3 regions of the Geobacillus lituanicus genome follow, and region 2 is predicted to be linked to each of the others. Evidence: a T-box and tRNA genes for the amino acid it is inferred to sense, from the RefSeq annotation. Region 2 holds a T-box; the other regions hold tRNA genes.
What was found. The T-box of region 2 lies ahead of pheS (phenylalanine--tRNA ligase subunit alpha). A T-box ahead of a tRNA ligase gene usually reads a tRNA of that ligase, here a tRNA-Phe.
Positions count from the first base shown of each region.

Region 1: it encodes a tRNA-Phe, which carries the amino acid that the T-box ahead of pheS (phenylalanine--tRNA ligase subunit alpha) is inferred to sense. The anticodon was not compared.
Region 3: it encodes a tRNA-Phe, which carries the amino acid that the T-box ahead of pheS (phenylalanine--tRNA ligase subunit alpha) is inferred to sense. The anticodon was not compared.

Region 1 covers NZ_CP194773.1:877,692-887,648, forward strand. Annotated here, with positions in the region: gene ACR1UW_RS04350 (nucleotidyltransferase-like protein) at 1-3, shown strand, start outside; rRNA gene ACR1UW_RS04355 (16S ribosomal RNA) at 794-2,352, shown strand; rRNA gene ACR1UW_RS04360 (23S ribosomal RNA) at 2,945-5,872, shown strand; rRNA gene rrf (5S ribosomal RNA) at 5,989-6,105, shown strand; tRNA gene ACR1UW_RS04370 (tRNA-Val) at 6,115-6,190, shown strand; tRNA gene ACR1UW_RS04375 (tRNA-Met) at 6,363-6,439, shown strand; tRNA gene ACR1UW_RS04380 (tRNA-Asp) at 6,444-6,519, shown strand; tRNA gene ACR1UW_RS04385 (tRNA-Phe) at 6,796-6,871, shown strand; tRNA gene ACR1UW_RS04390 (tRNA-Thr) at 7,036-7,108, shown strand; tRNA gene ACR1UW_RS04395 (tRNA-Lys) at 7,410-7,483, shown strand; tRNA gene ACR1UW_RS04400 (tRNA-Gly) at 7,491-7,565, shown strand; tRNA gene ACR1UW_RS04405 (tRNA-Leu) at 7,573-7,658, shown strand; tRNA gene ACR1UW_RS04410 (tRNA-Arg) at 7,662-7,736, shown strand; tRNA gene ACR1UW_RS04415 (tRNA-Pro) at 7,742-7,815, shown strand; tRNA gene ACR1UW_RS04420 (tRNA-Ala) at 7,824-7,899, shown strand; tRNA gene ACR1UW_RS04425 (tRNA-Met) at 7,915-7,991, shown strand; tRNA gene ACR1UW_RS04430 (tRNA-Ile) at 7,997-8,073, shown strand; tRNA gene ACR1UW_RS04435 (tRNA-Ser) at 8,091-8,181, shown strand; tRNA gene ACR1UW_RS04440 (tRNA-Thr) at 8,742-8,817, shown strand; tRNA gene ACR1UW_RS04445 (tRNA-His) at 8,826-8,898, shown strand; tRNA gene ACR1UW_RS04450 (tRNA-Gly) at 9,222-9,292, shown strand; tRNA gene ACR1UW_RS04455 (tRNA-Ile) at 9,299-9,375, shown strand.
Region 2 covers NZ_CP194773.1:2,843,907-2,853,863, reverse strand. Annotated here, with positions in the region: gene infC (translation initiation factor IF-3) at 1-364, shown strand, start outside; gene rpmI (50S ribosomal protein L35) at 378-578, shown strand; gene rplT (50S ribosomal protein L20) at 604-963, shown strand; gene ACR1UW_RS14615 (DUF1294 domain-containing protein) at 1,072-1,323, shown strand; gene ACR1UW_RS14610 (dUTP diphosphatase) at 1,339-1,824, shown strand; gene ACR1UW_RS14605 (M42 family metallopeptidase) at 1,917-3,005, shown strand; gene sspI (small acid-soluble spore protein SspI) at 3,034-3,243, opposite strand; gene msrA (peptide-methionine (S)-S-oxide reductase MsrA) at 3,513-4,037, shown strand; gene ACR1UW_RS14590 (TrmH family RNA methyltransferase) at 4,034-4,786, shown strand; T-box leader at 4,873-5,108, shown strand; gene pheS (phenylalanine--tRNA ligase subunit alpha) at 5,150-6,184, shown strand; gene pheT (phenylalanine--tRNA ligase subunit beta) at 6,206-8,620, shown strand; gene ACR1UW_RS14575 (substrate-binding domain-containing protein) at 8,732-9,655, opposite strand; gene modA (molybdate ABC transporter substrate-binding protein) at 9,780-9,957, shown strand, end outside.
Region 3 covers NZ_CP194773.1:3,026,067-3,036,023, forward strand. Annotated here, with positions in the region: partial or broken gene ACR1UW_RS15450 (IS4 family transposase) at 1-76, shown strand, start outside; gene ACR1UW_RS15455 (DUF6176 family protein) at 120-464, opposite strand; gene ACR1UW_RS15460 (IS66-like element ISBst12 family transposase) at 741-2,189, opposite strand; gene ACR1UW_RS15465 (IS630 family transposase) at 2,390-2,854, opposite strand; tRNA gene ACR1UW_RS15470 (tRNA-Leu) at 2,952-3,036, opposite strand; tRNA gene ACR1UW_RS15475 (tRNA-Cys) at 3,098-3,171, opposite strand; tRNA gene ACR1UW_RS15480 (tRNA-Gly) at 3,181-3,252, opposite strand; tRNA gene ACR1UW_RS15485 (tRNA-Gln) at 3,258-3,332, opposite strand; tRNA gene ACR1UW_RS15490 (tRNA-His) at 3,350-3,422, opposite strand; tRNA gene ACR1UW_RS15495 (tRNA-Trp) at 3,440-3,513, opposite strand; tRNA gene ACR1UW_RS15500 (tRNA-Tyr) at 3,521-3,605, opposite strand; tRNA gene ACR1UW_RS15505 (tRNA-Thr) at 3,612-3,687, opposite strand; tRNA gene ACR1UW_RS15510 (tRNA-Phe) at 3,860-3,935, opposite strand; tRNA gene ACR1UW_RS15515 (tRNA-Asp) at 4,070-4,145, opposite strand; tRNA gene ACR1UW_RS15520 (tRNA-Met) at 4,150-4,226, opposite strand; tRNA gene ACR1UW_RS15525 (tRNA-Val) at 4,385-4,460, opposite strand; tRNA gene ACR1UW_RS15530 (tRNA-Glu) at 4,470-4,541, opposite strand; tRNA gene ACR1UW_RS15535 (tRNA-Ser) at 4,556-4,646, opposite strand; tRNA gene ACR1UW_RS15540 (tRNA-Asn) at 4,651-4,725, opposite strand; rRNA gene ACR1UW_RS15545 (23S ribosomal RNA) at 4,965-7,892, opposite strand; rRNA gene ACR1UW_RS15550 (16S ribosomal RNA) at 8,295-9,853, opposite strand.

The DNA.
Region 1 (9,957 bases), 1.3 Mb from region 2:
TGACTTCCCTGCCTATTCCTTGTTAAAACCGGGGCTCTGAGGCAGGCATGAAGGTGAAAAGATGTCTAGGGAGGGGCGTTTCCTTGCCAAAACGCGAACAGTGCAGAAGAGGACGGAGGAAAGAGGGGGTCGAGAGTGCTAGGGAACTGCCTCCGCTCAGCACAGTTTGAAGCAGGGAGATCCTCAGGTTCACAGCGAAAGCAGCCATCTTCCCGAGTGCAGCTTCGTTCGTCCCAATGCTGGGCATCCGAAGACTCTTGGGGATTTTACGCATGGAAGGCTTCGTTCGGCTTTGACATTCGATTTCCTCCATGAAACCATATGTCCCGTTCACGAAGAATACAATCCTTGTTTGTCATGTGTTTTGGATGGCGCCGAAATTCATTTCCCACTTTCGCTTCGTTTTGAAGCAGGAGACTTCTTTCGGAGCTTCAGTGAAAAAAGCTATTGACTTGTATGAGGAACGATGATATATTTTAAATCGCTGCCGCAACGAAAAAATGCGGTGCAAAAGGAATAAAAAAATGTTGACAGTAAATAATAAAAATGCTATCATGTAAAAGTCGCTTCAAGAGAGCGACAAAAACAAAAATCGTTCCTTGAAAACTGAACGAAACGAAGCGCGACGAAAAGCGGAGGTCCGCGGGTCGCCGCGATGGGCAAATGTTCTTCGCCTGCAAGGGTGCTTGCACCCGGAAGGCGAAGGTTATTTGACCCCGAGCGGCGGCGGACCGAAGCTGGACAATACGAAAAGCGGAGGTCCGCATGGGCCGAAGCAAAAGCCAATCAACTTTCTTTGGAGAGTTTGATCCTGGCTCAGGACGAACGCTGGCGGCGTGCCTAATACATGCAAGTCGAGCGGACCGAACGAGGGCTTGCTCTTGTTTGGTCAGCGGCGGACGGGTGAGTAACACGTGGGCAACCTGCCCGCAAGACCGGGATAACTCCGGGAAACCGGAGCTAATACCGGATAACACCGAAGACCGCATGGTCTTCGGTTGAAAGGCGGCCTTTGGGCTGTCACTTGCGGATGGGCCCGCGGCGCATTAGCTAGTTGGTGAGGTAACGGCTCACCAAGGCGACGATGCGTAGCCGGCCTGAGAGGGTGACCGGCCACACTGGGACTGAGACACGGCCCAGACTCCTACGGGAGGCAGCAGTAGGGAATCTTCCGCAATGGGCGAAAGCCTGACGGAGCGACGCCGCGTGAGCGAAGAAGGCCTTCGGGTCGTAAAGCTCTGTTGTGAGGGACGAAGGAGCGCCGTTTGAAGAAGGCGGCGCGGTGACGGTACCTCACGAGAAAGCCCCGGCTAACTACGTGCCAGCAGCCGCGGTAATACGTAGGGGGCGAGCGTTGTCCGGAATTATTGGGCGTAAAGCGCGCGCAGGCGGTCTCTTAAGTCTGATGTGAAAGCCCACGGCTCAACCGTGGAGGGTCATTGGAAACTGGGGGACTTGAGGGCAGGAGAGGAGAGCGGAATTCCACGTGTAGCGGTGAAATGCGTAGAGATGTGGAGGAACACCAGTGGCGAAGGCGGCTCTCTGGCCTGCACCTGACGCTGAGGCGCGAAAGCGTGGGGAGCAAACAGGATTAGATACCCTGGTAGTCCACGCCGTAAACGATGAGTGCTAAGTGTTAGAGGGGTCACACCCTTTAGTGCTGCAGCTAACGCGATAAGCACTCCGCCTGGGGAGTACGGCCGCAAGGCTGAAACTCAAAGGAATTGACGGGGGCCCGCACAAGCGGTGGAGCATGTGGTTTAATTCGAAGCAACGCGAAGAACCTTACCAGGTCTTGACATCCCCTGACAACCCAAGAGATTGGGCGTTCCCCCTTCGGGGGGGCAGGGTGACAGGTGGTGCATGGTTGTCGTCAGCTCGTGTCGTGAGATGTTGGGTTAAGTCCCGCAACGAGCGCAACCCTTGCCTCTAGTTGCCAGCATTCAGTTAGGCACTCTAGAGGGACTGCCGGCGACAAGTCGGAGGAAGGTGGGGATGACGTCAAATCATCATGCCCCTTATGACCTGGGCTACACACGTGCTACAATGGGCGGTACAAAGGGCTGCGAACCCGCGAGGGGGAGCGAATCCCAAAAAGCCGCTCTCAGTTCGGATTGCAGGCTGCAACTCGCCTGCATGAAGCCGGAATCGCTAGTAATCGCGGATCAGCATGCCGCGGTGAATACGTTCCCGGGCCTTGTACACACCGCCCGTCACACCACGAGAGCTTGCAACACCCGAAGTCGGTGAGGTAACCCGCAAGGGAGCCAGCCGCCGAAGGTGGGGCAAGTGATTGGGGTGAAGTCGTAACAAGGTAGCCGTACCGGAAGGTGCGGCTGGATCACCTCCTTTCTAAGGATGAAGAAAAGCGGAGGCCGCCTGCCTATTGGTGAAACGCGCTGGAGGGCCTGCGAGGAGGCTGTCGCCGCCGCAGCAGGACCGAAGCGTCGCGAGCCGATGGCGGCCGGAGCTAGACATCAGTCGTGATTCAACGCAAGTTGCGCTTTCGTTTCGTTCGGTTTTGAGGGAATGAAAAATTCCTTCATGTGTTTTGCGCCTGCGTCTTCCAGCAGATTCAAGGAAGATGGATTCCTCGGCGCAAAGCTGCAAGGAAGCAGACTCAAGGCAGTCGCTTCGTTCAGTTTTGAAGGAATGAGAAATTCCTTCAAAAGCGCCTGTGCCTGCGTCTGCTAGCAGGTTCGGGGGAGTAGCTTCGTTTGCGTCTGCGTCTACAAGCGGATTCGGAGAAGCCGAATTCCCCGACGCAAGACTGCAGAGAAGTGAATTCAATGAAGTAGTCTCGTTTGCGTCTGTGTCTACAAGTGAATTCAGAGAAGCTGGATTCCTCGACGCAAACCAGCAAAGAAGTGAATTCAAAGGAGCTACTTCGTTCCTTGAAAACTAGATAACCGGAAACGCAAAGGAAGAAGCCGAGAGCGCTGTAGGTTAAGCTAGAAAGGGCGCACGGTGGATGCCTTGGCACTAGGAGCCGATGAAGGACGGGGCAAACGCCGAAACGCTCCGGGGAGCTGTAAGCAAGCGTCGATCCGGAGATGTCCGAATGGGGGAACCCACTGTCCGTAATGGGGCAGTATCCATGCCTGAATCCATAGGGCATGGAGGGCACACCCGGGGAACTGAAACATCTTAGTACCCGGAGGAGAAGAAAGCAAACGCGATTCCCTGAGTAGCGGCGAGCGAAACGGGAACAGCCCAAACCAAGAGGCGTGCCTCTTGGGGTTGTAGGACCGCTCATTGTGGGAGTGAGAAAGGAACGGGGTAGACGAACCGGTCTGGAACGGCCGGCCAGAGAAGGTGACAGCCCTGTAGTCGAAACTTCGTTCCCTCCCGAGCGGATCCTGAGTACGGCGGGACACGGGAAATCCCGTCGGAAGCAGGGAGGACCATCTCCCAAGGCTAAATACTCCCTAGTGACCGATAGTGCACCAGTACCGTGAGGGAAAGGTGAAAAGCACCCCGGAAGGGGAGTGAAAGAGAACCTGAAACCGTGTGCCTACAAGTAGTCAGAGCGCGTTCATGCGTGATGGCGTGCCTTTTGTAGAATGAACCGGCGAGTGACGATGGCGTGCGAGGTTAAGCCGAAGAGGCGGAGCCGCAGCGAAAGCGAGTCTGAACAGGGCGAAAAGTACGTCGTCGTCGACCCGAAACCAGGTGATCTACCCATGTCCAGGGTGAAGGCCGGGTAACACCGGCTGGAGGCCCGAACCCACGCACGTTGAAAAGTGCGGGGATGAGGTGTGGGTAGGGGTGAAATGCCAATCGAACTTGGAGATAGCTGGTTCTCCCCGAAATAGCTTTAGGGCTAGCCTCGGGATGGAGAGTGTTGGAGGTAGAGCACTGATTGGGCTAGGGGCCCTCATCGGGTTACCGAACCCAGTCAAACTCCGAATGCCAACGACTTATGCCCGGGAGTCAGACTGCGAGTGATAAGATCCGTGGTCGAGAGGGAAACAGCCCAGATCGCCAGCTAAGGCCCCAAAGTGCACGTTCAGTGGAAAAGGATGTGGAGTTGCCGAGACAACCAGGATGTTGGCTTAGAAGCAGCCACCATTTAAAGAGTGCGTAATAGCTCACTGGTCGAGTGACTCTGCGCCGAAAATGTACCGGGGCTAAACGTGCCGCCGAAGCTGCGGGATGACCGTTGGTCATCGGTAGGGGAGCGTTCTAAGGGCGTTGAAGCCAGACCGGAAGGACTGGTGGAGCGCTTAGAAGTGAGAATGCCGGTATGAGTAGCGAAAACAGAGGTGAGAATCCTCTGCGCCGAAAGCCTAAGGGTTCCTGAGGAAGGTTCGTCCGCTCAGGGTTAGTCGGGACCTAAGCCGAGGCCGAAAGGCGTAGGTGATGGACAACAGGTTGAGATTCCTGTACCACCTCCTTCCCGTTTGAGCGATGGGGGGACGCAGGAGGATAGGGCGAGCAGGCGGCTGGAAGAGCCTGTCCAAGCCGCAAGGCTGATCCGTAGGCAAATCCGCGGATTGTAAGGCCAAGCGGTGATGGCGACGGAGTCATCCGGAAGTCCCCGATTTCACACTGCCAAGAAAAGCCTCTAGCGAGGGAAGAGGTGCCCGTACCGCAAACCGACACAGGTAGGCGAGGAGAGAATCCTAAGGCGCGCGGGAGAACTCTCGTTAAGGAACTCGGCAAAATGACCCCGTAACTTCGGGAGAAGGGGTGCTCGTTTGGGTGAAGAGCCCGAACGAGCCGCAGTGAAAAGGCCCAAGCGACTGTTTATCAAAAACACAGGTCTCTGCGAAGCCGAAAGGCGACGTATAGGGGCTGACACCTGCCCGGTGCTGGAAGGTTAAGGGGAGCGCTTAGCGGAAGCGAAGGTGCGAACCGAAGCCCCAGTAAACGGCGGCCGTAACTATAACGGTCCTAAGGTAGCGAAATTCCTTGTCGGGTAAGTTCCGACCCGCACGAAAGGTGTAACGACTTGGGCGCTGTCTCAACGAGAGACCCGGTGAAATTATACTACCTGTGAAGATGCAGGTTACCCGCGACAGGACGGAAAGACCCCGTGGAGCTTTACTGCAGCCTGATATGGAATTTTGGTATCGCTTGTACAGGATAGGTGGGAGCCTGGGAAGCCGGAGCGCCAGCTTCGGTGGAGGCGGCGGTGGGATACCACCCTGGCGGTATTGAAGTTCTAACCCGCACCCCTTAGCGGGGTGGGAGACAGTGTCAGGCGGGCAGTTTGACTGGGGCGGTCGCCTCCCAAAAGGTAACGGAGGCGCCCAAAGGTTCCCTCAGAATGGTTGGAAATCATTCGGAGAGTGCAAAGGCACAAGGGAGCTTGACTGCGAGACGGACAGGTCGAGCAGGGACGAAAGTCGGGCTTAGTGATCCGGTGGTTCCGCATGGAAGGGCCATCGCTCAACGGATAAAAGCTACCCCGGGGATAACAGGCTGATCTCCCCCAAGAGTCCACATCGACGGGGAGGTTTGGCACCTCGATGTCGGCTCATCGCATCCTGGGGCTGTAGTCGGTCCCAAGGGTTGGGCTGTTCGCCCATTAAAGCGGTACGCGAGCTGGGTTCAGAACGTCGTGAGACAGTTCGGTCCCTATCCGTCGCGGGCGCAGGAAATTTGAGAGGAGCTGTCCTTAGTACGAGAGGACCGGGATGGACGCACCGCTGGTGTACCAGTTGTCCCGCCAGGGGCACCGCTGGGTAGCTATGTGCGGACGGGATAAGCGCTGAAAGCATCTAAGCGTGAAGCCCCCCTCAAGATGAGATTTCCCACCGCGTCAGGCGGGTAAGATCCCTCGAAGATGACGAGGTCGATAGGTCCGAGGTGGAAGCGTGGCGACACGTGGAGCTGACGGATACTAATCGATCGAGGGCTTAACCTAACAAGAAAAGTGGAGGCGCCGCGGCTTCTTCCCGAAACGGTTATCTAGTTTTGAAGGAATGAAAAAGTTCTTGACAAGAACCTAACTTTCCTTATAATAAGACTTGTCCATTATTGCCTAGTGGTGATAGCGGAGGGGAAACACCCGTTCCCATCCCGAACACGGAAGTTAAGCCCTCCAGCGCCGATGGTAGTTGGGGCCAGCGCCCCTGCAAGAGTAGGTCGCTGCTAGGCAAAACATGTGGAGGATTAGCTCAGCTGGGAGAGCACTTGCCTTACAAGCAAGGGGTCGGCGGTTCGATCCCGTCATCCTCCACCACTTACACCAATTGTGTATTCTTATCGTCGCGGGGTGGAGCAACAAGCCTTTGCTTCCTCGAAACCGCTTCGAGTTGCCCCGACGCATTTGGCTTCCTCGAATCAGTTAGTAGAGGAAGGGGCAACGAAAAATTTACTCAGAGCATGATCGAAACTGAATCATTTCCTATCGTCGCGGGGTGGAGCAGTCCGGTAGCTCGTCGGGCTCATAACCCGAAGGTCGCAGGTTCAAATCCTGCCCCCGCAACCAAATTGGTCCCGTAGTGTAGTGGTTAACATGCCTGCCTGTCACGCAGGAGATCGCGGGTTCGAGTCCCGTCGGGACCGCCATTGTTTCAAAATTATGAAAAGAGACAACTCAGCAGCTCAGTCGGAGTTGCCTCAACGCATTTGCCTTCCTCGAATCACCTTGCAGAAGAAGAGACACAGTGCAGTACAAGCAAAGCAACGTAAAACTTAATATGGCTCGGTAGCTCAGTCGGTAGAGACGAGCATCCGCTTCATCGAATTCGCTTCGAGTTGCCTCGACGCATCGAGCGTCTTTGAATCAGCTGGTAGAGGAAGAGGCACAGAGCAATTCAACGAGCGAGTTAAAAAATAATATATGGCTCGGTAGCTCAGTCGGTAGAGCAAAGGACTGAAAATCCTTGTGTCGGCGGTTCGATTCCGTCCCGAGCCACCATCAAACTATAAATTATGCCGGCTTAGCTCAATTGGTAGAGACGAGCATCGGCATCATCGAATTGGCTGCGAGTTGCCTCGACGAACCTAGCTTCCTCGAATCAGCTTGTAGAGGAAGAGGCACAACCGAGCAGATCATATGAGCCAGTAACTCATGTTAAACGTGCCGGCTTAGCTCAATTGGTAGAGCAACTGACTTGTAATCAGTAGGTTGCGGGTTCAAGTCCTGCAGCCGGCATCTTCCATTTTGAAAAAATTCAACTAGCGAAACATGAGCTCAGAAACGAGCGATACATCTTCGAATAGGCTTCGAGTTGCCTCGACACACTTGCTTCCTCGAATAAGCTGGGAGAGGAAGAGGCAGGTAGAGTGAAATGAAGCTTAGAGTGTTATCCTAACCATGAGCCATTAGCTCAGTAACGAGCGTTGCATCTTCGAGTTCGCTGCGAGTTGCCCCGACGCACTTGACTTCTTCGAATAAGCTTGTAGAGGAAGGGGCAGGTAGAGTGAAATGAAGCTTAGAGTGTTATCCTAACCATGAGCCATTAGCTCAGTAGGTAGAGCATTCTGACTTTTAATCAGAGGGTCGGAGGTTCGAGTCCTCCATGGCTCATCGTTTTGCGGAAGTAGTTCAGCGGTAGAACACCACCTTGCCAAGGTGGGGGTCGCGGGTTCGAACCCCGTCTTCCGCTCCACTCGCCCGCCGGGGTGGCGGAATTGGCAGACGCACAGGACTTAAAATCCTGGGGTAGGTAACTACCGTGCCGGTTCGAGTCCGGCCCTCGGCACGTGCGCTCGTAGCTCAATTGGATAGAGCATTCTGACTACGGATCAGAAGGTTAGGGGTTCGAATCCTCTCGAGCGCGTTCATCGGGAAGTAGCTCAGCTTGGTAGAGCACACGGTTCGGGTCCGTGAGGTCGCAGGTTCAAATCCTGTCTTCCCGATTTTCCATGGGGCCTTAGCTCAGCTGGGAGAGCGCCTGCTTTGCAAGCAGGAGGTCATCGGTTCGATCCCGATAGGCTCCACCACTAATATTTTGATTTGGCGGTGTAGCTCAGCTGGCTAGAGCGTACGGTTCATACCCGTGAGGTCGGGGGTTCGATCCCCTCCACCGCCACCATTATCGGACCTTTAGCTCAGCTGGTTAGAGCAGACGGCTCATAACCGTCCGGTCGTAGGTTCGAGTCCTACAAGGTCCACCATTGCTAAGTTTCTTTTTGGAGGAGTACCCAAGTGGTTGAAGGGGTCGGTCTTGAAAACCGAGAGGCGCCGCAAGGCGCGCGGGGGTTCGAATCCCTCCTCCTCCGCCATTTAACGGATTTCCGAAAGAAGTCTCCCACCTCAAGGAACGCGAAGGGTGTAACCCAGTGAGTGGGAGATGAATATCGGTTGGCGTTAGCCAACGAATAGGATAGAATATGGCTAGAACGGACACCTTCGGAACGAAGGGAAGCGTAAAGGGTTCTTGTGTGTGGCTTACCGTTCGGCGAACACGCACAAGTCGCTTGAAGCCTCCACCTCTAAGCGAAGCGTAGGTGGCGGGTAGTTCACATTCAAGTTCATGTTAAATGTGCCGGCTTAGCTCAATTGGTAGAGACGAGCGTCGGCATCATTGAATTGGCTTCGAGTTGCCTCGACGCACTCAGCTTCCTCGAATCAGCTTGCAGAGGAAGAGGCACAACCGAGAGCGGATCATATGAGCCAGTAACTCATGTTAAATGTGCCGGCTTAGCTCAATTGGTAGAGACGAGCGTCGGCATCATTGAATTGGCTTCGAGTTGCCTCGACGCACCTAGCTTCCTCGAATCAGCTTGTAGAGGAAGAGGCACAACCAAGCAGATCATATGAGCCAGTAACTCATGTTAAATGTGCCGGCTTAGCTCAATTGGTAGAGCAACTGACTTGTAATCAGTAGGTTGCGGGTTCAAGTCCTGCAGCCGGCACCAGAAATATGGCGGCTATGGCGAAGTGGTTAACGCACCAGATTGTGGCTCTGGCATGCGTGGGTTCGATTCCCACTAGTCGCCCTTTTTCTTCTTTAAAATTTTATATGCAGGTGTAGTTTAGTGGTAAAACCGCAGCCACGAGCATCTGCATCATCGAATTGGCTTCGAGTTGCCCCGACGCATCTGGCTTCTGTGAACCAGCTGGTAGAGGAAGGGGCATGGAAGCAGCGTGGCGGATGTTCAACTAAATGATATGCGGGTGTAGTTTAGTGGTAAAACCTCAGCCACGAGCATCTGCATCATCGAATCTGCTTCGAGTTGCCCCGACGCATCTGGCTTCTGTGAATCAGCTGGTAGAGGAAGGGGCATGGAAGCAGCGTGGCGGATGTTAAGCCAAATATTATGCGGGTGTAGTTTAGTGGTAAAACCTCAGCCTTCCAAGCTGATGTCGTGGGTTCGATTCCCATCACCCGCTTTTGAGGGGCCTATAGCTCAGCTGGTCAGAGCGCACGCCTGATAAGCGTGAGGTCGGTGGTTCAAGTCCACTTAGGCCCACCATTTTCCATTGCATATTGTCAGATGATTCGTTATAATACTTAATGAACGTTCTTGTGCGTGCATGGTTCCGCTTGCCTCGATGCATTTTGCTTCCTTGCATTCGCTAGTAGAGGAAGGGACAGGACAAGTATTGGGCTAGGTTTCTTACTCATCATTCCGCAATAGCTCAGCGACGAGCAGGTGCATCGTCGAATATGCTTCGAGTTGTCCCGACGCATCTAGCTTCCTTGAATTTGCTGGCAGAGGAAGGGACAGGGCAAGTATTGGGCTAGGTTTCTTACTCATCATTCCGCAATAGCTCAGCGACGAGCAGGTGCATCGTCGAATATGCTTCGAGTTGTCCCGACGCATCTAGCTTCCTTGAATTTGCTGGCAGAGGAAGGGACAGGGCAAGTATTGGGCTAGGTTTCTTGCTCATCATTCCGCAATAGCTCAGCGACGAGCAGGTGCATCGTCGAATATGCTTCGAGTTGTCCCGACGCATCTAGCTTCCTTGAATTTGCTGGCAGAGGAAGGGACAGGGCAAGTATTGGGCTAGGCTTCTTGCTCATCATTCCGCAATAGCTCAGCGACGAGCAGGTG
Region 2 (9,957 bases):
CAAACCGCCTGTTTGCCGCATCATGGATTACGGGAAATTCCGCTTCGAGCAGCAGAAGAAAGAAAAAGAAGCGCGCAAAAAGCAAAAGGTCATCAATGTGAAAGAAGTGCGCCTCAGCCCAACGATCGAGGAGCATGACTTCAACACGAAACTGCGCAACGCGCGCAAGTTTTTGGAAAAAGGCGATAAAGTGAAAGCGACGATCCGCTTCAAAGGACGGGCGATCACCCATAAAGAAATCGGACAGCGCGTCCTTGACCGCTTCTCGGAAGCGTGCGCCGACATCGCGGTCGTCGAAACGGCGCCGAAAATGGACGGGCGCAACATGTTTCTCGTGCTCGCACCGAAAAACGACAACAAGTAAGGAGGAAACTGTGATGCCAAAAATGAAAACTCACCGCGGCTCGGCGAAACGGTTCAAAAAGACGGCGAGCGGCAAATTGAAACGCGGCCATGCGTATACGAGCCACTTGTTTGCCAATAAAACGAAAAAACAAAAACGCCAGTTGCGCAAAGCGACGCTCGTTTCGCCTGGCGATTTCAAACGCATTCGCCAAATGCTCGACAACTTGAAATAACGACCGACTATAGGAGGGAACGATTATGCCACGCGTAAAAGGTGGACCAGTGACGCGCAGACGTCGCAAAAAAGTATTGAAGCTTGCGAAAGGCTATTTCGGCGCGAAACACGCGTTATATAGAGTTGCGAACCAGCAAGTGATGAAATCGCTCATGTATGCGTATCGCGACCGCCGTCAACGGAAGCGCGATTTCCGCAAACTGTGGATCGCCCGCATCAATGCGGCGGCCCGCCAAAACGGCCTGTCGTACAGCCGTTTGATGCACGGCTTGAAATTGGCCGGCGTCGAAGTCAACCGGAAAATGCTCGCCGACTTGGCGGTCAACGACCAAGCGGCGTTTGCCCAACTCGCCGATTTGGCGAAAGCGAACTTGAATAAGTAACCATGACGGCCATCCTGACAAAGGGTGGCCGTTTTTCTTCGGCAACGAAATGGGGGGGCTTGAAAGCCGATCAGCGCTGCTGTTTTTCTGTCAAGGAAAGGGATGGATATGGTACAATACGGAATAGCGATCAATCTTCTTGCCTTTTTTATGATGGGGCTCGACAAACAAAAAGCGAAACGCCGCCGCTTTCGCATCGCCGAGCGGACGCTTTGGCTGCTGGCGTTTGCGGGCGGGGCCATCGGTGCGGCAGCTGGAATGTACACGTTTCGCCATAAAACGCGCCATTCGGCTTTTCGCTATGGGCTTCCGCTGCTGGCAGCCGCGGAGGCGTTTTTCTATTGGAACTGGATGTGGTAGAAGGGGGAAAAGAGCATGGATTGGCCTTTGCTTTACGATATGCAGCGCATGTTGGATGAGCGGATTGAAACAGAGCACGGCCTTATGCATGAGGACTTGTTCAATCGGAAAATGCTTGCGTTTCTCGTCGAACTTGGGGAGCTGGCCAATGAGACGCGCTGTTTTAAATTTTGGAGCATCAAACCGCCCGCGCCAGCCGAGCGAGTGCTTGAGGAATATGTGGACGGCTTGCATTTTTTATTGTCGCTTGGGCTGGATTGCGGGCTGTTTTATGAAAGCCGGGAGCTTCCGGCTGTCGAGCGGCCGCTTGTTGAGCAGTTTTTGGCCATCTTTCGCGCCGCCGAGCGGTTCGGGGAGACGAGAGCGCGAGGGGAATATGATGCGCTGTTTGCGGAGTATTGGCGGCTTGGCGTGGCGCTCGGTTTTTCTTCCGACGACATCGAGGCGGCGTATCGGCGGAAAAATGAAGTGAACCACAAGCGGCAAAACGAGCGCTACTGATCTTTTTTCGGGTGGCGAATGATTCATTTTGCCAATCGTCAGCCTTTTCAAGTATAATAAAAAAGTGGACAAAACCGGAAAGGGGTGCCAAGATGGTGAAGCTCGATGAAACGTTGACAATGCTGAAAGCGTTGACCGATGCGAAAGGCGTCCCCGGCAATGAGCGGGAAGCGCGCGATGTGATGAAGACATACATAGCTCCGTATGCGGATGAAGTGACAACGGATGGCCTCGGCAGCTTGATCGCCAAAAAAGAAGGGAAATCAGGCGGGCCGAAAGTGATGATCGCCGGCCATTTGGATGAAGTCGGCTTTATGGTGACGCAAATCGACGACAAAGGATTCATCCGCTTCCAAACGCTTGGCGGATGGTGGAGCCAAGTAATGCTCGCCCAGCGCGTGACGATCGTGACGAAAAAAGGCGACATCACCGGCGTCATCGGCTCAAAGCCGCCGCACATTTTGCCGCCGGAGGCGCGCAAAAAACCGGTCGACATCAAAGACATGTTCATCGACATCGGCGCGACAAGCCGCGAGGAAGCGATGGAGTGGGGCGTCCGCCCGGGCGATATGATCGTGCCGTATTTTGAATTTACGGTATTGAACAATGAAAAAATGCTGCTCGCGAAAGCATGGGACAACCGGATCGGCTGTGCGGTCGCCATCGATGTGCTCAAGCAGTTAAAAGGCGTCGACCACCCGAACACCGTATACGGCGTCGGCACGGTGCAAGAGGAAGTCGGCTTGCGCGGTGCGCGCACAGCGGCCCAGTTCATTCAGCCGGATATCGCGTTTGCTGTTGATGTCGGCATTGCCGGCGATACACCGGGCGTGTCGGAAAAAGAAGCGATGGGCAAACTCGGCGCCGGCCCGCACATCGTCCTGTACGACGCGACGATGGTGTCGCACCGCGGCTTGCGCGAATTCGTCATCGAAGTGGCGGAAGAGATGAACATTCCGTACCATTTTGATGCCATGCCGGGCGGCGGTACGGATGCGGGAGCAATTCACTTAACCGGTATCGGCGTTCCGTCGCTCACGATCGCCATTCCGACGCGCTACATCCACTCGCACGCCGCCATTTTGCATCGCGACGATTATGAAAACACGGTCAAGCTGCTTGTCGAAGTAATCAAACGGCTTGAAGCCGACAAAGTGAAACAACTGACGTTTGACGAATAAAAACACCGGCCGATTCGGCCGGTGTTCGTCATTGTTTAACCGCCTGCTCGAGCGTGGTGAGCATCATGTCTTTTTGCTGTTCATTGGCGTGCGTCCAAATGGCTTCAAAGAGGACGCCGAGGCCGGGCAAATATTTTTCCTCGCCACGCTGGATCGCGTCCTCGATTGTATTCTCGAGCTGTTCTTTCGAGTTGTTGGCGACGTTGTGCATAATGGCTTTCCGCAAGTTCAAATCCATTTGTCTCACCTCATTGGCCGTATTGTACACCGTTATCGTTTGCCAATGGCGGCGGATTTATACATGGAGCGGCTCTCGTATATGGTATAATAGAGGAAAAACTAGACCGAAATGAAACGACAGCTTGACTCAGTGACATGAGCGGCCGGCGTGCGGAACGGAACGAGCCTGGCTTTGTGAAGGAACTTGGCTTTGGTCGTGAAAGATGACAACGGCACACATTTTGTTATAATCAAATGAAGAAACTTGACGAATGAGGTGACGACACAATGGAAAAAGCGACATTCGCCGGCGGCTGCTTTTGGTGCATGGTGACGCCGTTTGAGGAGCTTGACGGCATTTACGGCATCGTCTCCGGCTATACGGGCGGGCATGTCGAAAACCCAACATACGAGCAAGTGAAAACCGGCACGACCGGCCATTACGAAGCGGTGCAAATCACGTTTGACCCGGACGTCTTTCCGTATGAGCGGCTGTTGGAGCTGTATTGGTGTCAAATCGACCCGACCGATGACGGCGGCCAGTTTCACGACCGCGGGCCGCAATACCGGACGGCGATTTTTTACCATAACGAAAAACAGCGCCAGCTCGCCGAGCAGTCAAAGCGGGCGCTCGAGGAAAGCGGACGCTTCTCGAAGCCGATTGTAACGAAAATTTTGCCGGCGACGACGTTTTACCCGGCGGAAGAGTATCATCAAAACTACCATAAGAAAAATCCGGAGCATTACAAGCAAGACCGCGCCGCGTCCGGGCGCGACGAGTTTATCGCCAAACATTGGGGGACGAAACGGTGAAGCGGATCGAATCGCCGAAAAATGCGCGCGTCAAACAATGGAAAAAGCTGCTGACCAAAAAAGGGCGCGATGAGACCGGATTGTTTTTGCTTGAAGGGTTTCATCTTGTCGAAGAGGCTGTAAAAAGCCGAGCGCCGCTTGTTGAGCTGATGGTGGACGAGCGGACAGCCATCCCGCCCGGCTGGGACGTCAGCGTCCCGGTTGTGATCGTGACCGAAGCGGTGATGAAGGCGATCAGCAGCACGGAGACGCCGCAAGGCATCGCCGCGGTGTGCCGACAGCTGCCGGCCGAGCTTGAAGGCGTGAAGACCGCCTTGCTCATTGACGCCGTGCAAGACCCGGGCAATCTCGGGACGATGATTCGCACCGCCGATGCCGCCGGGATCGATGCTGTCATCCTTGGCGAAGGGTGCGCCGATGTGTACAATCCGAAAGTCGTGCGGGCGACGCAAGGGTCGCTGTTTCATCTTCCGGTTGTCAAAGGCGATTTGGCGCAATGGATCGCGCGTTTCAAGGAGCAGGGCATTCCGGTGTACGGAACGGCCTTGGAGAATGCCGTTGATTACCGCACCGTTCCGCCTTCGTCTTCCTTCGCCTTGCTCGTCGGCAATGAAGGAAGCGGCGTCCGGCGCGAATGGCTCGAGATGACGACGGAAACCATCTACATCCCGATTTACGGCCAAGCCGAGTCGCTGAATGTCGCCGTCGCGGCCGGAATTTTGCTTTATTCCTTGCAGGCGGTGCGGTAAACGATGAGCTGCGCAAAGAAATTTCGGCCTGACCTTGCCTTTGCCGTTTTCTTTGCGTATAATAAATAGCGACATTTTCCATACGGACAACAACGATGACGGAGAAAAGTAGCTTGCTGCTCGCCATCCAGGGAGAAAACGCCGGAGACTGGGAGCGTTTTTATGGCCGACGCAAGTGAAGTTCACCTCCCGAGTTGGCACCGGGACCATCCCAAAAGGGGATGTAAAGGTGTTCCGGCTTTCGGCCGTTATCGCAATGAAGCGAACAGCACATTTGTGCTGTTAACAAGGGTGGTACCGCGAGCAACAACTCGTCCCTTACCGGGGGGCGGGTTTTTTATTTTGGATAGAGGAGGGACTCAAGTGAAAGAACGGCTGTACGAGCTGAAGCAAGAAGCGCTTCGCCGAATCGATGAGGCGAAAGACGTCAAAGCACTGAATGACGTGCGCGTCGCTTACTTGGGCAAAAAAGGGCCGATCACCGAAGTGCTGCGCGGCATGGGGGCATTGCCGCCGGAAGAGCGCCCGAAACTCGGCGCGCTGGCCAATGAAGTGAGAGCGGCGATTCAGCAGGCGCTCGAGGCGAAACAAGCGAAACTGGAACAGGAGGAAGTCGAGCGGAAGCTGGCCGCCGAAGCGATCGATGTGACGCTGCCGGGACGACCTGTGAGTCTTGGCAATCCCCATCCGCTGACACGCGTCATTGAAGAAATTGAAGATTTGTTTATCGGCATGGGCTATACGGTCGCCGAAGGGCCGGAAGTCGAGACCGACTATTACAACTTTGAGGCGCTCAATTTGCCAAAAGGCCACCCGGCCCGCGATATGCAAGATTCGTTTTACATCACGGAGGAGATTTTGCTTCGCACCCACACATCGCCGATGCAGGCGCGGACGATGGAAAAACACCGCGGGCGCGGCCCGGTGAAAATCATTTGTCCGGGCAAAGTGTACCGCCGCGATACGGACGATGCGACGCATTCGCACCAGTTTACGCAAATTGAAGGATTGGTTGTGGACCGGAACATCCGGATGAGCGATTTGAAAGGGACGCTGCGCGAATTTGCCCGCAAGCTGTTCGGGGAAGGGCGCGACATCCGCTTCCGGCCGAGCTTTTTCCCGTTCACCGAGCCGTCGGTCGAAGTCGATGTGTCCTGCTTCCGATGCGAAGGGCGGGGCTGCGGCGTCTGCAAAGGCACCGGCTGGATCGAAATTTTAGGAGCCGGCATGGTGCATCCGAACGTGCTTGAGATGGCCGGCTTTGATTCGAAAACGTACACCGGCTTTGCGTTCGGCATGGGGCCGGAGCGGATCGCGATGCTGAAGTACGGCATTGACGACATCCGTCATTTCTATCAAAACGATCTACGTTTCTTGCGGCAATTTTTGCGTGTGTAACAGAAAAAGGAGGGGTTTTCCATGCTCGTGTCTTACCGTTGGCTGAGCGAGTACGTCGATTTGACGGGGGTCACCGCCGCGGAACTCGCTGATCGCATCACGAAAAGCGGCATTGAAGTCGAGCGGGTTGAGGCGCTCGACCGCGGGATGAACGGCGTCGTCATCGGCCATGTGCTCGAGTGCGAGCCGCACCCGAATGCGGATAAACTGCGGAAGTGCCTCGTTGACCTTGGCGAAGGCGAGCCGGTGCAAATCATTTGCGGCGCCCCGAACGTCGCCAAAGGGCAAAAGGTCGCCGTCGCCAAAGTCGGGGCGGTGCTGCCGGGCAATTTCAAAATCAAACGGGCGAAGCTGCGCGGGGAAGAATCGAACGGAATGATTTGTTCGCTCCAAGAGCTCGGCGTCGAAACGAAAGTCGTGCCGAAAGAGTATGCAGACGGCATTTTCGTCTTTCCGAGCGATGCGCCGGTCGGCGCCGATGCACTGGAATGGCTCGGCTTGCACGATGAAGTGCTCGAACTGTCTTTGACGCCCAATCGCGCCGACTGTTTAAGCATGATCGGCGTCGCCTATGAAGTCGCGGCCATTCTCGGACGTGAAGTAAAGCTGCCGAAAGCGGCGGTCAAAGAAACGAACGAAAACGTTCACGACTACATTTCCGTCCGCGTCGAGGCGCCGGAAGACAACCCGCTGTACGCCGGGCGGATCGTGAAAAACGTCCGGATCGGCCCGTCGCCGCTTTGGATGCAAGCGCGCTTGATGGCAGCCGGCATTCGCCCGCACAACAACGTCGTCGACATTACGAACTACATTTTGCTTGAGTATGGCCAACCGCTTCATGCGTTTGACTACGACCGCCTCGGTTCGCAGGAAATTGTCGTCCGCCGCGCAAAGGCAGCCGAAACGATTGTCACGCTCGATGATGTCGAACGGAAGCTGACCGAAGACCACCTTGTCATCACGAACGGCCGCGAGCCGGTCGCCTTAGCCGGGGTGATGGGCGGGGCGAATTCGGAAGTGCGCGATGACACGAAAACCGTGTTTATTGAAGCGGCGTACTTTACAAGCCCGGTCATCCGCCAGGCGGTAAAAGACCACGGGCTGCGCAGCGAAGCGAGCACTCGGTTTGAAAAAGGCATCGATCCGGCGCGGACGAAAGAAGCACTCGAGCGCGCCGCCGCCCTGATGGCCGAATACGCCGGCGGCGAGGTCGTCGGCGGCGTCGTGGAAGCGAGCGTGTGGCGTGAGGAGCCGGTGGCGGTGACGGTCACGCTCGAACGCATCAACGGTGTCCTCGGCACGGCGATGTCGAAAGAGGAAGTGGCCGTGATTCTTTCGAATTTGCAATTTCCGTTCACAGAAGACAACGGAACGTTTACGATCGATGTCCCGTCGCGTCGGCGCGACATTGCGATTGAAGAAGACATCATCGAGGAAGTGGCGCGCTTGTATGGCTACGACCGTCTGCCGGCGACGCTGCCGGTGGCGGAGGCGAAGCCGGGCGGACTCACGCCGCATCAGGCGAAGCGCCGCCGCGTCCGCCGCTATTTGGAAGGGGCGGGCTTGTTCCAAGCCATCACGTATTCGCTCACGAGCCCGGACAAAGCGGCGCGCTTTGCGCTTGAGACGGCCGAATTGGTCCGCTTGGCGCTGCCGATGAGCGAAGAGCGGAGCGTTTTGCGGCAAAGCTTAATTCCGCATCTGCTTGAAGCGGCGAGCTACAACCGCGCCCGCCAAGTCGAGAACGTCGCCTTGTACGAAATCGGCTCTGTCTACTTGTCCAAAGGAGAAGGCGTCCAACCAGCGGAAAAAGAGCGCCTCGCCGGCGTTCTCACCGGCTTATGGCACGCCCATTTATGGCAAGGAGAGAAAAAGGCCGTTGATTTTTACGTTGCCAAAGGCATTTTGGACGGCTTGTTCGACTTGTTTGGACTCGCCGCCCGCATCGAGTACAAGCCGGCCAAGCGCGCCGATTTGCATCCGGGACGGACGGCGGAGATTGCGCTTGACGGCAAGGTGATCGGCTTTGTCGGCCAGCTCCATCCGGCCGTGCAAAAAGAGTACGATTTAAAAGAAACGTACGTGTTCGAGCTCGCCTTGACCGATCTGTTGAACGCCGAAAGCGAAGCGATCCGCTACGAGCCGATTCCGCGCTTCCCGTCGGTCGTGCGCGACATCGCCTTGGTCGTTGACGAAATGGTCGAAGCCGGCGCCTTGAAGCAGGCGATCGCCGAAGCCGGGAAACCGCTCGTCAAAGACGTCTCCCTCTTTGACGTCTACCAAGGCGAGCGCCTGCCGGCCGGGAAAAAATCGCTCGCCTTCTCGCTCCGCTTCTATGATCCGGAGCGGACGCTCACGGATGAAGAAGTCACGGCCGTCTATGAGCGGGTATTGGCGGCGGTCGAGCAGCAATTTGGCGCCGTGTTGCGCGGGTAAAACGAAAAGCTGTTCCGAAAGCGATGGGCTTTTGGAACAGCTTTTTTTGATGAGAGCTCGTTTTCAAACAGATTCAGAAAACGAAGGATGCTAACAAAGGTGGATGCCCTGTCAGCCGCGTTCAGCTATAATGCGCCCGGTTTGCGACACATCGTACCCGCCGAGCGCTTCGAGTTCGGCGCGGAACGAATCGGAGCGGAGCACGTCGAGCACGGAAGCGATGAGCGATTCATTCTCCGGCGTCCGCAGCATGACGACATCATACTGTTCGTTCATTAGCGGAATGAACTCGACGCCGGCCATTCGCGCCACCTTTTCCGTGCCGATGCCGACATCGGCGAGACCTGACGCCACCGCGGAGGCGACGCTCAAATGGCTTGTTTCCTCGCGTTCATAGCCGCGAATGGCGGACGGCGACAATCCATGCAGGCGCAGCTGTTCATCTAACAGGACGCGCGCCCCGGCCCCTTTCTCCCGATTGACGATCACGACGTCGCTCCTTCCTAAGTCGCGCCACGTTTGAATGCTGCGAGGATTGCCCTTTGACACATAAAATCCAATCGGCCGGCGCATGACGTTCACCATGATGTACGCATGGCCTGTCAACAGCTTTTCCACATACGGACGGTTGTACTCGCCTGTCTGCCCGTCAAACAAATGCACGCTGACGATGTCGCATTGCCCTTTATACAGGGCGATCAGCCCATTGAGGCTGCTCGTGTAGGTGCGGAGCGATTGATAAGGGCCGTTTTTTTCCAGATGGACGCCAAGCAAATCGAGCGCCGCATCTTGGCCGCTGATGATGATGGGGCGAACGGCGGCTTCGACCGGCCGTGAAACGGTGGAAGAAACGGGGCTTGTCTCCCCTTTTTGCCCGTCGATGTACCGGCGAAGATCATCCGCGGTAATCCGCATTTGCCGCCCGACGCGAAAGGCGGGCAGCTTCCCTTTTTTCACTAAATCGTACACCGTTAGTTTGGACACTTTTAATAAGGAAGCGATTTCTTCAATCGTGTATGACTGCGGCTCCGTCATCATGCCATCCTCCTTTCTTTCATTGTAGCGCAAAGAACGCATGGGGAAAAATTTTTCTTTCCTAACTACTTATTATTATTTATAATTAGATATCATTACATATAAAAAGATAAGGGGGAGACAGATGCGAAAAATCGCATGGCTTGCCGCATTGCTCTTGCTGTTCGGCTTGTATGGCTGCGACAGCGGCTCAAAAGAGGGGAAGGGGCAAATGAAACCGGCGGATAAAGTGGAGCTCACCGTCTCCGCCGCCGCTAGTCTGCAAGAAGCGCTGGAAGAAGCGAAAACGGCGTTTGAACGAA
Region 3 (9,957 bases), 180 kb from region 2:
TTGGAAATCGGGGAGGGCCGCTGCTTTGTTTGAGTATGCCCAAATTGATGGAAGGCGTATGTATAATTTTGGATAATCAACACTCGTGATTAGATTCATGATTAACTTCTCAAACTTGCTTACTCCATCGCCTTACGAATATGCTCTGGAATCATCACTACTTCTGTCGTGATCACAGGTTCGTTATATTCCTCATCAATACACTCATACCAGAACGCCAAATGTTTTTTATCAATTTCGTGTTCGGACTCTTCTACGGAAATCCCGCCTTCTCCCTGAACAGAGAACCAGTAAAGAAACTCTCCTTCCTCATTTCGCTCGCGGAAGATCGCTTCGACATGCATTTTTTCATCTTTGAGCGTCAACAGCACCTCGTTCATATGTGTGTTTAATAATTCCATCCATTCATCCACCCGCTTCGATTTTCCTTCCTTTACGCGAAATTTGCTTAATTCTACTTTCATCTCATGCTTCCACCTTTCTATTTATTGATGAGCTTCAAAATATAGAAAGAAAGCAGTATATCTTGTATGCCATGCCGAAAACGGTGGAGATAAGCGTCGCATAATAGTCATCAATGTGACCGTGCGCCACATGCCAGACAACTAACAGAAAAATGATATAGCATACTACATCGAGCAGCATCCCTTGCTTAGACGTTCGTTTTGTAACTATTCACCCCAGTGCTAGTGTATAAAAAAGCCCAGCACAAATAGGGCATTTCGGTCATAGAAAATGCCCTAGGTAGCGGAAAGAACTCGATCGATCGTTTCGCCTGCCAACAGAAGACATAACGAATCCCACACGTTTTTTTCGTGTTTCGTCAGTGTGGAAACGATGCTTCTTGCGATGCAAAACGACTGCGCGAATGTTTCTTCGCGAAACGTACCCGAAATGTTCTCTTTGACTTTGACCATGCGAAGATCGCGTTCGGCTTGGTTGTTGTCAAAGGGAACATGTACTTCACGTAAGAAACGCAGCGCTTCTTCCTTTCGTTTTTGAAGGCGTCGAACAAAAGCGAGTGCTTTTTTCGGAAGAGGCGTCATCGTTTCTAATCGGTGTTGTGCTCTTTCTAGGATGCGATCATACACTCGTTCCCACCGTCTCGCTTCTTCTTCGGAAAGTGCACCGTGATGGGCTTCGACGGCTTGCTTGGCGGCTAACAGAAACGTGGTCATGCGCATCGCCCACGTATGCCCTTGTTCGATGAATCCTTTTAACTCACGCAAATGATGGGCGTGACAAAGGGCATGGGTGGCATGTGTGTATTTCGGATATGTACCGAACGCATCGTGCATCATCGTCCCTTCATATCGGGGAAGAATCCCGATATCATCGGTCGCTTTTTTTCCACGAGAAGCGTGAGGAGCCAAGTATGTATATCTCGATGTACACGCGACATGCACCCATGCGAGTTTCCCATTGATGCGCAAACTCGTTTCATCGACATGCAGGATGTTGGATTCAAGTAAGGCGTCTTCGATGATGTCCATATTTGATTCCAGCGCTTCGCGTCCTCGTTTCACCATATTGGCAAGGGTTCCTGTACTAATCGAGTGTTGATATAACGCTTCGATTGTATCACTTAAACGCTTGTACGGGATCAATTGGATATGATGTAAATAAACAACGAGCGCCGTGAGCCGTGGACCGTATTGCACATGATTCGTGACATGGGATGGGAATTCGGCTTGTTGCACGCATCGACAATGTGGACACGATTTCACTTCACGTTCATGTTGTGTCACCTCGATCGCCACACGAGGGACATCAAACACTTGACGGATATCGACTTTGAACGGTTTGACTTCACACAAAGAAGCTCCACATCCTTGACACGTATGCACACGGTGGACGACACGATGATGTGGATGTTCCACTTGACGGAGCGTCTTCCCCTCATGTCCCTCTTGCCCACCAGGCTTTTTGCCAGACGGCTCGCGGGAGGAACGCTTTTTCTCAAAACGGTCAGAAGATGGGGGCAAATGGCTATTGGAGCTGTTTTTTTTCGTGCGTGCTTCCAGCTCTTGAACACGGTACTTCAGTTGTTCATTTTCTTTGCGTAGTTGTTTGTTTTCGTGACGCAAATGTTCATTTTCTTGAATGAGTTGATGAATGAGCTGTTTTTGTTGTTGAACTTTGCCGATTAAGCTCTCAACTGTAAATACAGCTTGTTGTACCGTCAACATGCGATTCACCTCCTTGTCTATCAGTATTCACATCATAGACAAGGAAAGAAGAAAATATTCAGCTCACTTTATGATGTGGCTGAATAGTTACTTCGTTTTTCACCTTATCTTTCTACTCTATTTCGCTTCCTATCTATATAATTCCTTCTATAATTTTACACTTAACTATATAAATGCACCTTGAAAAGTTAACCTTTGCATCACGCTGCACACCCCAAGCGTCGAAGCACCTCTTCCGGTTGTTGATCTATATATTCCATAAACCGGGCAATGGCTTGGTCAATATCCATTTGATCTTTGTGAAACACATTGGCAATGACCGCATCCTTGAGCCATTTCCACAAGCGTTCGATGGGATTCAGCTGTGGGGAATAAGGAGGTAAAAAGATCAAGTGAAACGATTCCCCTTCTTGGCGCAAGAAATCTCTCACCATTTTGGCATGGTGGATGCGGGCATTGTCGAGCACGAGCACGATCAGCTGGTCTGGATAACGGATCTTCAAGATCTTTAAAAAATCCAAAAACGTCGTCGCATTCGCAGCGACTGCTCGATGAAGAACGGTGTCCCCATTGAGCACATTCAACGCCCCAAATACAGAAACGTGGGCATGATGGCCGCACGTAGGCACTTTCCATTTCACCTCACCGAACACGATTGTACGCACACGATTTTCTTTTCTCGAATCGTATTCGGTAAATAAAAAACAAGGGATTCCACTTACGTGAAACCCCTTGTCTCTAAAACCTTCTCCCTATTTTCGATGCCGATGGTGGGAGTCGAACCCACACGGGGGGCTACCCCACACGATTTTGAGTCGTGCGCGTCTGCCAATTCCGCCACATCGGCGCGACATGCATTATTTTATCACATTACTTCATGTCTGTCAACACTTTTTATATTCATTAGATGGAGGCGGCACCCGGATTCGAACCGGGGGTAAAGGTTTTGCAGACCTCTGCCTTACCACTTGGCTATGCCGCCTTGATCGAGAGCGGAAGACGGGACTCGAACCCGCGACCCCCACCTTGGCAAGGTGGTGTTCTACCACTGAACTACTTCCGCATCATTGGCTGGGGTAGCTGGATTCGAACCAACGCATCACGGAGTCAAAGTCCGTTGCCTTACCGCTTGGCTATACCCCAACGCTGTAAAAGTGAAGGGCGACTAGTGGGAATCGAACCCACGCATGCCAGAGCCACAATCTGGTGCGTTAACCACTTCGCCATAGTCGCCATAATGATAATCAAAATGGCAGGGGCAGTAGGAATCGAACCCACACCGGAGGTTTTGGAGACCTCTGTTCTACCATTAAACTATGCCCCTTCAATCATGGTGGAGGGGGACGGATTCGAACCGCCGAACCCAAAGGGAGCGGATTTACAGTCCGCCGCGTTTAGCCACTTCGCTACCCCTCCAAGGAATGGTGCCGACTGCAGGACTTGAACCCGCAACCTACTGATTACGATTCAGTTGCTCTACCAATTGAGCTAAGTCGGCATAATTATGATATAAATCGCGGCTCATTGTTCATTTGTTGTGTCCCTTCCTCTACCAGCCAACTCGAAGAAGCGGGATGCGTCGGGACAACTCGCAGCCGATTCGAGGAAGCGGATGCTCGTCTCTACCAATTGAGCTAAGTCGGCATACATATGATGCACATTATGTTATATGGTGGCTCGGGACGGAATCGAACCGCCGACACAAGGATTTTCAGTCCTTTGCTCTACCGACTGAGCTACCGAGCCATATTAAGTTTTTCATTACTTTGCTTGTACTGCACCGTGTCTCTTCCTCTACAAGCTGATTCGAGGAAGCCAGAATGCGTTGAGGCAACTCCAACTGAACTGCTGAGCTGTCTCTTTCCATAATTTTGAAACAATGGCGGTCCCGACGGGACTCGAACCCGCGATCTCCTGCGTGACAGGCAGGCATGTTAACCACTACACTACGGGACCAATTTGGTTGCGGGGGCAGGATTTGAACCTGCGACCTTCGGGTTATGAGCCCGACGAGCTACCGGACTGCTCCACCCCGCGACGATAGGAAAGTAAATTAATTTGCACAATGTTCTTAGCGTTGTTATCCGTTACCTCTTCCTCTACAAGCTGATTCAAAGATGCCAGATGCGTCGAGGCAACTCGAAGTGAATTCGATGAAGCAAAGGCTCGTCGCTCCACTCCACAACGATTGAAAATGGTGGAGGATGACGGGATCGAACCGCCGACCCCTTGCTTGTAAGGCAAGTGCTCTCCCAGCTGAGCTAATCCTCCACGAAGAAGTGACCCGTACGGGATTCGAACCCGTGTTACCGCCGTGAAAGGGCGGTGTCTTAACCACTTGACCAACGGGCCATGTTGATGAATCATGGCGGAGAGCAAGGGATTCGAACCCTTGAGGCGCTATTCACGCCTACACGATTTCCAATCGTGCTCCTTCGACCACTCGGACAGCTCTCCACGATGGCTCCGCAGGCAGGATTCGAACCTGCGACCAATCGGTTAACAGCCGATTGCTCTACCACTGAGCTACTGCGGAATGACATCACTTTAGACATTTATTATTATAATGATTCGCGTTGAGCTGTCAAGGACTTTTTTTCATTCCTTCAAAACTAGATAACCGTTTCGGGAAGAAGCCGCGGCGCCTCCACTTTTCATTGTCTAGCTCCGGCTCGCCGCCGCTCGGGGTCAAATAACCTTCCCCCTCGGGGTGCTAGCACCCCTGCGGGTGAAGAACATTTGCCCGTCGCGGCGAACCGCTCGCCTGCGCTTTTCTAGGTTAAGCCCTCGATCGATTAGTATCCGTCAGCTCCACGTGTCGCCACGCTTCCACCTCGGACCTATCGACCTCGTCATCTTCGAGGGATCTTACCCGCCTGACGCGGTGGGAAATCTCATCTTGAGGGGGGCTTCACGCTTAGATGCTTTCAGCGCTTATCCCGTCCGCACATAGCTACCCAGCGGTGCCCCTGGCGGGACAACTGGTACACCAGCGGTGCGTCCATCCCGGTCCTCTCGTACTAAGGACAGCTCCTCTCAAATTTCCTGCGCCCGCGACGGATAGGGACCGAACTGTCTCACGACGTTCTGAACCCAGCTCGCGTACCGCTTTAATGGGCGAACAGCCCAACCCTTGGGACCGACTACAGCCCCAGGATGCGATGAGCCGACATCGAGGTGCCAAACCTCCCCGTCGATGTGGACTCTTGGGGGAGATCAGCCTGTTATCCCCGGGGTAGCTTTTATCCGTTGAGCGATGGCCCTTCCATGCGGAACCACCGGATCACTAAGCCCGACTTTCGTCCCTGCTCGACCTGTCCGTCTCGCAGTCAAGCTCCCTTGTGCCTTTGCACTCTCCGAATGATTTCCAACCATTCTGAGGGAACCTTTGGGCGCCTCCGTTACCTTTTGGGAGGCGACCGCCCCAGTCAAACTGCCCACCTGACACTGTCTCCCACCCCGCTAAGGGGTGCGGGTTAGAATTTCAATATCGCCAGGGTGGTATCCCACCGCCGCCTCCACCGAAGCTGGCGCTCCGGCTTCCCAGGCTCCCACCTATCCTGTACAAGCGATACCAAAATTCCATATCAGGCTGCAGTAAAGCTCCACGGGGTCTTTCCGTCCTGTCGCGGGTAACCTGCATCTTCACAGGTAGTATAATTTCACCGGGTCTCTCGTTGAGACAGCGCCCAAGTCGTTACACCTTTCGTGCGGGTCGGAACTTACCCGACAAGGAATTTCGCTACCTTAGGACCGTTATAGTTACGGCCGCCGTTTACTGGGGCTTCGGTTCGCACCTTCGCTTCCGCTAAGCGCTCCCCTTAACCTTCCAGCACCGGGCAGGTGTCAGCCCCTATACGTCGCCTTTCGGCTTCGCAGAGACCTGTGTTTTTGATAAACAGTCGCTTGGGCCTTTTCACTGCGGCTCGTTCGGGCTCTTCACCCAAACGAGCACCCCTTCTCCCGAAGTTACGGGGTCATTTTGCCGAGTTCCTTAACGAGAGTTCTCCCGCGCGCCTTAGGATTCTCTCCTCGCCTACCTGTGTCGGTTTGCGGTACGGGCACCTCTTCCCTCGCTAGAGGCTTTTCTTGGCAGTGTGAAATCGGGGACTTCCGGATGACTCCGTCGCCATCACCGCTTGGCCTTACAATCCGCGGATTTGCCTACGGATCAGCCTTGCGGCTTGGACAGGCTCTTCCAGCCGCCTGCTCGCCCTATCCTCCTGCGTCCCCCCATCGCTCAAACGGGAAGGAGGTGGTACAGGAATCTCAACCTGTTGTCCATCACCTACGCCTTTCGGCCTCGGCTTAGGTCCCGACTAACCCTGAGCGGACGAACCTTCCTCAGGAACCCTTAGGCTTTCGGCGCAGAGGATTCTCACCTCTGTTTTCGCTACTCATACCGGCATTCTCACTTCTAAGCGCTCCACCAGTCCTTCCGGTCTGGCTTCAACGCCCTTAGAACGCTCCCCTACCGATGACCAACGGTCATCCCGCAGCTTCGGCGGCACGTTTAGCCCCGGTACATTTTCGGCGCAGAGTCACTCGACCAGTGAGCTATTACGCACTCTTTAAATGGTGGCTGCTTCTAAGCCAACATCCTGGTTGTCTTTGCAACTCCACATCCTTTTCCACTGAACGTGCACTTTGGGGCCTTAGCTGGCGATCTGGGCTGTTTCCCTCTCGACCACGGATCTTATCACTCGCAGTCTGACTCCCGGGCATAAGTCGTTGGCATTCGGAGTTTGACTGGGTTCGGTAACCCGATGAGGGCCCCTAGCCCAATCAGTGCTCTACCTCCAACACTCTCCATCCCGAGGCTAGCCCTAAAGCTATTTCGGGGAGAACCAGCTATCTCCAAGTTCGATTGGCATTTCACCCCTACCCACACCTCATCCCCGCACTTTTCAACGTGCGTGGGTTCGGGCCTCCAGCCGGTGTTACCCGGCCTTCACCCTGGACATGGGTAGATCACCTGGTTTCGGGTCGACGACGACGTACTTTTCGCCCTGTTCAGACTCGCTTTCGCTGCGGCTCCGCCTCTTCGGCTTAACCTCGCACGCCATCGTCACTCGCCGGTTCATTCTACAAAAGGCACGCCATCACGCATGAACGCGCTCTGACTACTTGTAGGCACACGGTTTCAGGTTCTCTTTCACTCCCCTTCCGGGGTGCTTTTCACCTTTCCCTCACGGTACTGGTGCACTATCGGTCACTAGGGAGTATTTAGCCTTGGGAGATGGTCCTCCCTGCTTCCGACGGGATTTCCCGTGTCCCGCCGTACTCAGGATCCGCTCGGGAGGGAACGAAGTTTCGACTACAGGGCTGTCACCTTCTCTGGCCGGCCGTTCCAGACCGGTTCGTCTACCCCGTTCCTTTCTCACTCCCACAATGAGCGGTCCTACAACCCCAAGAGGCACGCCTCTTGGTTTGGGCTGTTCCCGTTTCGCTCGCCGCTACTCAGGGAATCGCGTTTGCTTTCTTCTCCTCCGGGTACTAAGATGTTTCAGTTCCCCGGGTGTGCCCTCCATGCCCTATGGATTCAGGCATGGATACTGCCCCATTACGGACAGTGGGTTCCCCCATTCGGACATCTCCGGATCAACGCTTGCTTACAGCTCCCCGGAGCGTTTCGGCGTTTGCCCCGTCCTTCATCGGCTCCTAGTGCCAAGGCATCCACCGTGCGCCCTTTCTAGCTTAACCTACAGCGCTCTCGGCTTCTTCCTTTGTGTTTCCGGTTATCTAGTTTTCAAGGAACGAGACTGCTTCTTGAATTTGCTTCTCTGCAGTCTTGCGTCGAGGAATTCGGCTTCTCCGAATCCGCTTGTAGACGCAGACGCAAACGAAGCTACTTCCCCGAACCTGCTAGCAGACGCAGGCACAGGCGCTTTTGAAGGAATTTCTCATCCCTTCAAAACTGAACGAAGCGACTGCCTTGAGTCTGCTTCCTTGCAGCTTTGCGCCGAGGAATCCATCTTCCTTGAATCTGCTAGAAGACGCAGGCGCAAAACAAGTGAAGGAATTTCTCATTCCCTCAAAACTGAACGAAACGAAAGCGCTGTGTATCGACAGTTGGCCATTGCGGCCTCCGCTTTTCGTCCTTAGAAAGGAGGTGATCCAGCCGCACCTTCCGGTACGGCTACCTTGTTACGACTTCACCCCAATCACTTGCCCCACCTTCGGCGGCTGGCTCCCTTGCGGGTTACCTCACCGACTTCGGGTGTTGCAAGCTCTCGTGGTGTGACGGGCGGTGTGTACAAGGCCCGGGAACGTATTCACCGCGGCATGCTGATCCGCGATTACTAGCGATTCCGGCTTCATGCAGGCGAGTTGCAGCCTGCAATCCGAACTGAGAGCGGCTTTTTGGGATTCGCTCCCCCTCGCGGGTTCGCAGCCCTTTGTACCGCCCATTGTAGCACGTGTGTAGCCCAGGTCATAAGGGGCATGATGATTTGACGTCATCCCCACCTTCCTCCGACTTGTCGCCGGCAGTCCCTCTAGAGTGCCCAACTGAATGCTGGCAACTAGAGGCGAGGGTTGCGCTCGTTGCGGGACTTAACCCAACATCTCACGACACGAGCTGACGACAACCATGCACCACCTGTCACCCTGTCCCCCCGAAGGGGGAACGCCCAATCTCTTGGGTTGTCAGGGGATGTCAAGACCTGGTAAGGTTCTTCGCGTTGCTTCGAATTAAACCACATGCTCCACCGCTTGTGCGGGCCCCCGTCAATTCCTTTGAGTTTCAGCCTTGCGGCCGTACTCCCCAGGCGGAGTGCTTATCGCGTTAGCTGCAGCACTAAAGGGTGTGACCCCTCTAACACTTAGCACTCATCGTTTACGGCGTGGACTACCAGGGTATCTAATCCTGTTTGCTCCCCACGCTTTCGCGCCTCAGCGTCAGGTACAGGCCAGAGAGCCGCCTTCGCCACTGGTGTTCCTCCACATCTCTACGCATTTCACCGCTACACGTGGAATTCCGCTCTCCTCTCCTGCCCTCAAGTCCCCCAGTTTCCAATGACCCTCCACGGTTGAGCCGTGGGCTTTCACATCAGACTTAAGGAACCGCCTGCGCGCGCTTTACGCCCAATAATTCCGGACAACGCTCGCCCCCTACGTATTACCGCGGCTGCTGGCACGTAGTTAGCCGGGGCTTTCTCGTGAGGTACCGTCACCGCGCCGCCCTCTTCGAACGGCGCTCCTTCGTCCCTCACAACAGAGCTTTACGACCCGAAGGCCTTCTTCGCTCACGCGGCGTCGCTCCGTCAGGCTTTCGCCCATTGCGGAAGATTCCCTACTGCTGCCTCCCGTAGGAGTCTGGGCCGTGTCTCAGTCCCAGTGTGGCCGGTCACCCTCTCAGGCCGGCTACGCATCGTCGCCTTGGTGAGCCGTTACCTCACCAACTAGCTAATGCGCCGCGGGCCCATCCGCAAGTGACAGCCCAAAGGCCGCCTTTCAACCGAAGACCATGCGGTCTTCGGTGTTATCCGGTATTAGCTCCGGTTTCCCGGAGTTATCCCGGTCTTGCGGGCAGGTTGCCCACGTGTTACTCACCCGTCCGCCGCTGACCGAATCAAGGCAAGCCCCAATCCGGTCCGCTCGACTTGCATGTATTAGGCACGCCGCCAGCGTTCGTCCTGAGCCAGGATCAAACTCTCCAAAGAAAGTTGATTGGCTTGTTCAGCGCCAAAACCAATGGTCATGGCGCACGCGCTTCGTTTCGTTCAGTTTTCAAGGAACGATCGCACTGCTTGGATGCAAGGAATTT